2 regions of the Robertmurraya sp. FSL R5-0851 genome follow, and region 2 is predicted to be linked to the other one. Evidence: a T-box and tRNA genes for the amino acid it is inferred to sense, from the RefSeq annotation. Region 2 holds a T-box; the other holds one or more tRNA genes.
What was found. The T-box of region 2 lies ahead of glyQ (glycine--tRNA ligase subunit alpha). A T-box ahead of a tRNA ligase gene usually reads a tRNA of that ligase, here a tRNA-Gly.
Positions count from the first base shown of each region.

Region 1 (4,429 bases), 2.2 Mb from region 2:
GGAGGAGGAGATGAACTTAGCTCAGAAATCTATGTGTATCAGGGAGACAAGGAGCAAAAATTCCTTGTATCAGAAAAACTACAAAAGAATGAAGCTGTAATGGACGTTTTATACAAAAAATACTACGATACAATTGATAGCAACCAAAGTTTTGATTATGAAGAATTGATATACGAGGAGTATGTAGAAATTTCAAAGAAACGCAGACAGTTTCTTGAAGTAATATCATCGATTCATCATTTGAAGGAGTTCTTGATAGTTGGAAGGGGATAGAATTGATGACTCAATCAAGAAAAATTCGTCTAAAGAAATTATATGTTCCTTGTCCTGCTAAGGAAAACGATGAAATATTTCGAAATGGAGTATTTCATTTTAATATATCTAGAATATTGGAAGACATTCATTGTGGGAAACTAGTTGTTGATAAAGAATACGTAGATATTAATGAATGGTTTAAGTGGCATGGACATCATTCATCTTTAAATGAAGACCATTTACCTACAGTTAATATAGATAGTATTATAGTCCAAGCTGAAATCCGTCCTGGAATATTTTCTATCATAGATGGCAATCACAGAATAGAAAAAGCATTTCGGTTGGGTAAACCCTCCATTTATTCATATAAGCTAAAGGGAGAGCAGTTGATTCCATATTTTATAACTGAAAAAGGTTATCAAGCTTTTGTGGAATATTGGAATTCAAAATGTTAGATAAGAAAATTAGAATGAAGGATTTAATCGAAACTATTTTTTAGAAGCGATAAATGTCTATGAGGGTGAAGCTTGAAGATATAGTAGAGGGAATGGAAATGCAATCGGATGATAACCGATCATTTCTTAATCTAGATACTGGTGAAATCGTCCATATCTCACAAGAGGCTCTATTAATTGCTGAAGATAGTGAGGACTATGAACACTTATCTGAATGGCAACAAGATGAAGTGAAAATAGCCTTGGATATAGTAGAGAGTTTTGGAAAGTATGCTGCACTTCTAATATCTTTGGTGTTATACAGAGAGAAAAATCAAGAGATAAAAAAGGTTGCAGTTCGCCACAGTCTACAACCACTAAATAACTTCCTAGATAAATTACATGAAAAATACCAGGCACTCCGTCAAAGGGAGCGCTTTTAAAGCATATTTAATTATATAGTAACATGTTACTTAAGGTGGTTCTTTCATAAAAACTCGATTTTATCAATAACATTATCAAAATCTCTTCTACCGTCTTCTTCAGTGCCTGCCCTTTATTATGGTGCAGCAGCCTTTTTGGATGGAAAAATTATTGGTGTGGATGCACATGGAGCACGTCCTCATCTTGGCCAGAATGCTATAGAAGTGGGTTCATCTTTCATTCAAGCCATAAAAGGCATCCATTTGGATCCGATGATTCCATATACCGCTAAAATGACAAAGTTCCACGCTGGTAGTGATTCTGGAAACATTATTCCCGGAAATGCGAACTTTAACATCGACCTGCGGGCACAAACAAACGAAGTCATGAAAGAACTTATAGAAAAGATCAATGAAATCTCGGAATCAGTTGCAAAAGCTGCACGGTGTTACGATAACACTAGAGACAAGAGCGACCGTAGCAGCTGCACAAGTTAATGCGTTAACAACCTTATCGAATTTCATACTGCCTGGTGACACAGCTGCTTCTTCCCGTTATTGGGAGAAAGACATTATTGACCCGGAAGTTGTCGTTGAAAATGGAAAAATCACCGTTCCAGAAAAGTGTGGAATTGGTTATGAACCTAATAGAGAAATTATTCAACAATTTACGGTTAGTGAAAAGTCTTATTTCTAAAAACATAATTTGTTCCATTCTATCAAGTTTAGTTATTATTCATAGTATCTATAAAGGTAAAGAACTTATACGAAAAATACTACTGAAAGGAGCGCCAGTAAGCCAGGTAGGGTGCTTCTTTTTTAAGTCGGTATCAGTTGCCGAAGATGATTCATCGGTTATTTCCCCATCTGCCAATCAGCAAGTATTTCTCTCACCCTGTTATTTGCTGAAGGAATGATCCTGCCTTTTCTTTTAGGGAATAAGTCTGAATGGATTGCTTTTCCTCATTGATTATTAAACATCCTTTCTTTTTCAAAACTCAAGAACAACCAGGTAAATATGATAAACACTTACAAGAAAAAAAGTTCGACAAAATACTTGATTTTTTTCAGGAATCTTTGTATTATATAAAAGTACCAAATAGGAATCACATATTTGCGGGTGTAGTTTAATGGTAAAACCTCAGCCTTCCAAGCTGATGTCGTGAGTTCGATTCTCATCACCCGCTCCATACATATAAGCAACGCAGTATGCCGTTTATAAAAACGATGTACTGCGTTTTTTAATTCCCTCATATTTACGAGGGAATTTGTTGCTATTTTTGATTTAAAATACTTTCCTCTAACACATCATGTTTATCTCCATACACTTTTGTAATATGAGATTCTCCCCATGCGCACAACGAATCTAAAATAGATTGCAGGCTTTTTCCATACTCACTAAGTTCATATTCCACTTTAGGGGGAACCTGATTATAACTAATACGGTTGATCACTCCGTCGTCCTCTAACTCTCGTAATTGCTGTGTTAACATTTTTTGAGTTATATTTGGCATTAATTTCTTCAATTCATTCGTTCGCTTTTTTCCATGTGTAAGGTGGCATAAAATGACACACTTCCATTTCCCCCCAATTACTTCTAATGTTGCTTCCACAGCAATGTTGTACCTCTTTTTCTCCATTTTCATACTCCTTTCTAAAGGTACTAAAAAGTACCTACCTTACTAATAGGTGCCTATATCACTTTAAAGTGCGTTCTTCCCAATTAGAACTCTATGAATCATAATAGCATTTGTTGATGAAATACACCAAGGAATCATTCAACGGAAATAAATAGGAGGAAATGAAATGAATATAGATAGGAAGAGAAGTACATTTGCTTTATTAGCTTTAGCAATTAGTGCTTTTGCAATTGGGACAACCGAATTTATTAGTGTTGGGTTGCTTCCTCTCATTGCAAAGGATTTACAAATATCTGTAACAATGGCTGGCCTAACAGTCTCCTTATATGCACTAGGAGTCACGGTAGGTGCGCCAGTTTTAACTTCGATTACATCGAGTATGTCGAAAAAGAAGCTGCTGCTTTGGATTATGCTCATTTTTATCATCGGCAATAGTCTAGCAGCTTCTGCAACATCAATAGGTGTTTTACTTGCAGCAAGAGTAATATCAGCATTTTCCCATGGTGTATTTATGTCAATTGGTTCTACCATTGCAGCGAGCCTAGTTCCAGAAAACCGTCGTGCTAGTGCGATTTCTATTATGTTTACAGGGCTTACGGTTGCAACGATCACCGGAGTTCCTATAGGTACCTTTATTGGTCAACAGGTCGGATGGCGATCAGCATTTGTTGCTATTGTCATTGTCGGAATAATAGCTCTGATTGCCAATAGCATTCTCGTTCCGAGCGAACTACCTAGAGGGCAAAAAACAACATTCCATGATCAACTTAAACTAGTTAGAAATGGTCGTTTGTTATTAATGTTTATTATTACGGCATTAGGATATGGGGGAACATTTGTAGTATTTACGTATTTAACTCCCTTGCTTCAAAGCATTACAGGTATTAAAGAGGAATTAGTCGCTGTCGTTTTACTCGTATATGGGATTGCCATTGCGATTGGAAATGTGATAGGTGGTCGACTAGCAAATCATAAGCCGCTCAAGTCTTTATTTTATATGTTTCTCATTCAGGCAGTGATTCTCCTCATATTAAGCTTTACTGCTCCGTTCAAAGTGATTGGAATACTCACGATTATTTTCATGGGGCTCTTTGCCTTTATGAACGTTCCAGGCCTTCAAGTATATGTAGTTATGCTTGCAGAACGCTTCGTTCCTGGGGCAGTAGATGTGGCATCAGCGATAAATATTGCTGCTTTTAATGCAGGGATAGCCGTTGGTTCTTATGTTGGCGGAATCCTAACCGAAGAGATGGGATTGATTCATACCGCATGGATTGGTTCGGTAATGGTCTTTGGAGCTGTAATTTTAACAGGCGTAAGCCTAATTCTAGAAAAAAAAGATCTAATCGAGGACTAATAATTGATGTTTAATAAACATTTACAAGAAACGACTACTTTAAAAACAACTCCCCTGCTAATTACAGGGGAGTTCCTGTTCTGTTTACTCACCTATCACCCGACATTCCCCGACCCCACCATGAATTTGTATAAACATGTTCATAATGGATTGTGTCAAAAGTTGTCCTTCATCCATTGTTATGGACGGACGTAAATAAATCAGGTGGAGTGCATTTCTAGTTGATTCTGTCACTGCTGATCTCACAGAATCAACGTACGGACTGCCGAACCCGCCTTTTTTATCGGCGGAAATGATTAGCTGGTAAAGAGAATTACTACG
Region 1 covers NZ_JBBOOE010000001.1:1,045,157-1,049,585, forward strand. The annotation lists gene MKX65_RS05360 (hypothetical protein) at 1-273, shown strand, start outside; gene MKX65_RS05365 (hypothetical protein) at 279-710, shown strand; gene MKX65_RS05370 (hypothetical protein) at 764-1,132, shown strand; partial or broken gene MKX65_RS27055 (peptidase dimerization domain-containing protein) at 1,241-1,808, shown strand; tRNA gene MKX65_RS05385 (tRNA-Gly) at 2,228-2,301, shown strand; gene MKX65_RS05390 (winged helix-turn-helix transcriptional regulator) at 2,386-2,751, opposite strand; gene MKX65_RS05395 (MFS transporter) at 2,918-4,108, shown strand; gene MKX65_RS05400 (B3/B4 domain-containing protein) at 4,193-4,429, opposite strand, start outside.
Region 1: it encodes a tRNA-Gly, which carries the amino acid that the T-box ahead of glyQ (glycine--tRNA ligase subunit alpha) is inferred to sense. The anticodon was not compared.

Region 2 (4,429 bases):
TCAGCTTTTTCTCCGATTCCCTTTTCTTTTATAGAACGAATAGATAGACGGAGAAGATCAGTTAATGAAACATTCCATTCTTTATTGATTAGAATTTGAACAATTCCTGAAGCTTGCCTTCTTAATGCATATGGATCCTGTGAACCACTTGGTATATTACCGATTGCAAAAAACGAGACAATCGTATCTAATTTCTCTGCTAAGGCGAGAAGGGCACCACTATTCGATTTAGGAGTTGAGTCTTCTGCGTTTCTTGGCATATAGTGTTCATTAATTGCAACTGCAACTGCTTCAGATTCTCCTTTTTGTCTAGCATACTTCTCACCCATGAACCCTTGAAGTTCCGGGAATTCATATACCATATGAGTGACTAAATCAAACTTACTGATCTCAGCAGCACGATCCACTGTCTTCTTATCTTCTTCGTTAAAGCTTAATAACTCTGCTAACTGATTTGTTATCGAACGAACCCGAGCAACCTTTTCAGAAAGAGTACCAATTTCCTCATGATAGACAATGGAAGCAAGCTTAGCTAGAGAATCAGAAATACTCGTTTTTTGATCTTCTCTATAGAAAAATGCTGCATCTGATAGTCTTGCTCTGAGTACCTTCTCATTTCCTTTAGCTACTGTCTCAAGATGCATATGATCCCCATTTCTCACTGTTACAAAGTATGGCAGTAGTGTACCGTCCTTTTTCTTAACAGGGAAATAGCGCTGATGCTCTTTCATGGATGTGATAAGTACTTCTTCTGGAAGCTCTAGAAATTCTTCCTCAAATCTACCAAATAAAGCTGTTGGATATTCCACTAGATTCGTTACTTCCTCTAATAGCTCCTCATCGACAGGAATTGTCCAGCCTTGCTCTTCCTCTAACTTAGAAATTTGTGAGAGGATTGCATTTTTTCTTTCTTCAGAATTAACCATTACAAATTCAGCTAAAAGCTTAGTTACATACTCTTCTGGTGTACCGATTTCTACTTCTTTTCCTAAGAAACGATGCCCGATTGTACGATTGCTCGTTGATACATTCGTGATTGCAAAAGGGATAGTCTCACTTCCATATATAGCCAGTAACCATTTGATCGGACGAATATATTTTAGTGTTTCATTTGCCCAACGCATATTCTTAGGGAATGTAAGTCCTGTAATAATATGTTCTATCTCAGGAAGTATTTCTTTGGTCGCTTGCCCTTTCGTAAACTTACGAACATGAGCGTACTCGACCCCATTAATTTCTTTAAAATAGATGTCCTCAACAGACATTCCTTGACCTTTAGTAAATCCTATAGCCGCTTTCGACCAATTGCCTTCGTGGTCAACTGCAATCTTTTTAGCAGGTCCTTTTGCCTCTTCCTCTACATCCTCTTGGCTAGTACTAACACCGTAAGCAATAACTGCTAGACGTCTTGGAGTAGAAAAATGAGTGATGGACTCAAACGAAATCTTTTTCTCTTTTAACCAGTTCTCAATTTTTGATGTTAACTGTTCAATTGACCCTGTCACAAACCGAGCCGGCATCTCCTCAAGCCCGATTTCTAGTAATAAATCTTGCTTATTCATGCGTATCTTCCCCCTTTTGCTGTAGAATCGGGAATCCTAACTTTTCTCTCTCTTCATAGAACGTTTTAGCTACCTTTCTTGCCAGGTTTCTACATCGCCCGATAAAACCAGTACGTTCAGTAACCGAAATAGCGCCTCTAGCATCTAGAAGATTGAATACATGAGAGCATTTTAAGACATAGTCATAAGCAGGATGAACAAGACCTTCGTTCATTTGACGGTGTGCTTCTTTTTCATAAATGTTAAACAGATTAAAAAGCATCTCAGGATCTGATGTTTCAAAAGTATATTTTGAGTGCTCATATTCAGGCTGTAAGAAAATATCACGAACGGTAAATCCATTCGTCCACTCTAGGTCAAATACATTTTCCTTTTCTTGAATATACGAAGCAAGGCGCTCGATTCCATAAGTGATTTCAACTGAAACAGGCTTACACTCAAGTCCACCTACCTGTTGGAAATACGTAAATTGCGTGATTTCCATACCGTCTAACCATACTTCCCAACCAAGCCCTGCACAACCAAGCGATGGGTTTTCCCAATTATCCTCTACAAAACGAATATCGTGTTGAAGAGGATCGATTCCCAGCGCCTTCAACGAGTCAAGATAAAGTTCTTGAATATTGTCAGGAGAAGGCTTCATAATCACTTGGAATTGGTGATGTTGGTACAAGCGATTAGGATTTTCACCGTATCTTCCGTCGGCTGGTCGTCTGGATGGCTCCACATACGCCACGTTCCAAGGCTCAGGGCCAATGGCACGTAAGAACGTGTAAGGGCTCATAGTTCCAGCACCCTTTTCCACATCGTAAGCTTGCATCAAAATACATCCTTGATCAGACCAATGCTTTTGCAAAGTTAAAATCATGTCTTGAATATTCATCGTACACCTCCAAAATTTATCGCATAAGAGATGATTTTTTTGGGCAAACAAAAAAACTCCCGTCTCCTATGCCTTTTTAAGCATAGGGACGAGAGTTACCCGCGGTTCCACCCTATTTGCCGACCATAATATATGTCAGCCACCTTAATCCGAAATTGCTCGGGAACGCCCTTCCTTAACACTCTATTCCTAGCTTTCACCGTCCTAGGATCGCTTCAAAGTAGAGAAAGTTAAGTACTCCTTTCCTTCAACGCAAATATTAAATTTAATTTGAATCTTAGCGGAAACAACGTCTGTTGTCAACTTTTAAAATCAATACTTCCTAGTTGACTAATCTGATTTAGGAATTTTTTCGTTTTTAAATGTAAACCAGAGTATTCATCATAATAAGCAGTAATAATCTTTTTTAACTCAGCCTTCGTTTCTTGCTTCACAGATATATTCCCTAACCTACTCATATCAATGAAATAAAATAAACGAAGTAGTTTTACTGTTGACTGAGAGATTTTATAGTGATATGGATCCTTTTCCAAACAACGATGACAGATAAATCCGCCCTCTCGGATCGAAAATGAAAAATGACCGTCTGTACTTCCACAAACGGTACATTGATTAAGGATTGGATACAACCCTAATGTATTCAACATTTTCACTTCAAAAATATGAACAATAATTTCTGGGTCATAGCCTTCGTTAATATAATTTAGCGTTTGATATAGCATCTCAAATAAAAAAGGATTTGCCTTTTTTTCGTCAGTACTTTTATCTGTTAGATCAATAACGTAACTTGCATAAGCGGTAAGGAAGATATCCTCCTTAATAGAGCGCATCGAGGAAAGCATTTCTCCTTGCTGCAAACTCCCTAGACCGCTGCTTGTTTGCACTAAGAATTGACCGTATGTAAAAAGCTGAGTGATGGCAGCTAAGCGACTGTTTGGCTTTTTTGCACCACGTGCCATCACCCCAATTTTCCCCCATTCACGTGTGAATAGAGTGACAATTTTATTTGTTTCACCATAATGATTTGTTCGAATGACGATGCCTTCGCATTTTTGAAACATCTAGAACACCATCCTAGTACGAGACAAACCTAGAGATATGGAAATTCAACCTCTGCTAGCTCATCATCCTGATTCCCGGGTATGTCTTGATTCTCCTTCTCTAACTCCTTAAAGAGCAGATAAGTGTCAATGTTACCTGTTTGCGAAAATACTTTCCAGGTAAAATCCATCATCAAAAACCCCCACCTTTCAAATAGTTGACTAGCAATAAATCCAAATCGTTACCATTATCATAGCCTTGTCTACCAAAAATAATGAGTCGAAAATATTGTTAATAAAAAAGGTGCATAAACTAGAAAGATGAATAATATTCTAAAAATGGTAAATCAATATTCGTCCTCACGGAACCCAAAATCTCTCAGTTGGGACATTTTGTTGCGCCAATCCTTCTGAACTTTAACCCATAATTCTAAAAACACTTTTGTTCCCAATAAGTTCTCAATATCCTGCCTTGCTCGTTTACCAATTTCCTTTAACATGCTTCCTTGTTTACCAATCACAATTCCTTTTTGGGAATCACGTTCTACGATAATGGTTGCCATAACGTGTACAACATCTTTGTCTTCAATACGTTCCATTTTTTCAATAACAACTGCTAATGAATGAGGAATCTCTTCCCTGGTTAAATGCAATGCCTTCTCACGTATTAGCTCTGACACAATAAATCTTTCTGGGTGATCTGTTACTTGGTCTGCTGGATAATACTGTGGTCCTTCAGGAATGTATTTCTTTATCACATCAAGCAAGACCTCTAAGTTATTTCCTTCAAGCGCAGAGATGGGAATGATTTCAGCAAAAGGATATCTTTCTTTATATGACACGATAATTTCCATAAGTTGGTCAGGATGAACAAGATCAATTTTGTTAATCACGAGGAATACAGGTGTTTTAATTGATTGGAATTTATCTAAAATAAACTCTTC
Region 2 covers NZ_JBBOOE010000001.1:3,253,662-3,258,090, forward strand. The annotation lists gene glyS (glycine--tRNA ligase subunit beta) at 1-1,562, opposite strand, end outside; gene glyQ (glycine--tRNA ligase subunit alpha) at 1,555-2,445, opposite strand; T-box leader at 2,527-2,705, opposite strand; gene recO (DNA repair protein RecO) at 2,745-3,506, opposite strand; gene MKX65_RS16820 (YqzL family protein) at 3,536-3,679, opposite strand; gene era (GTPase Era) at 3,833-4,429, opposite strand, start outside.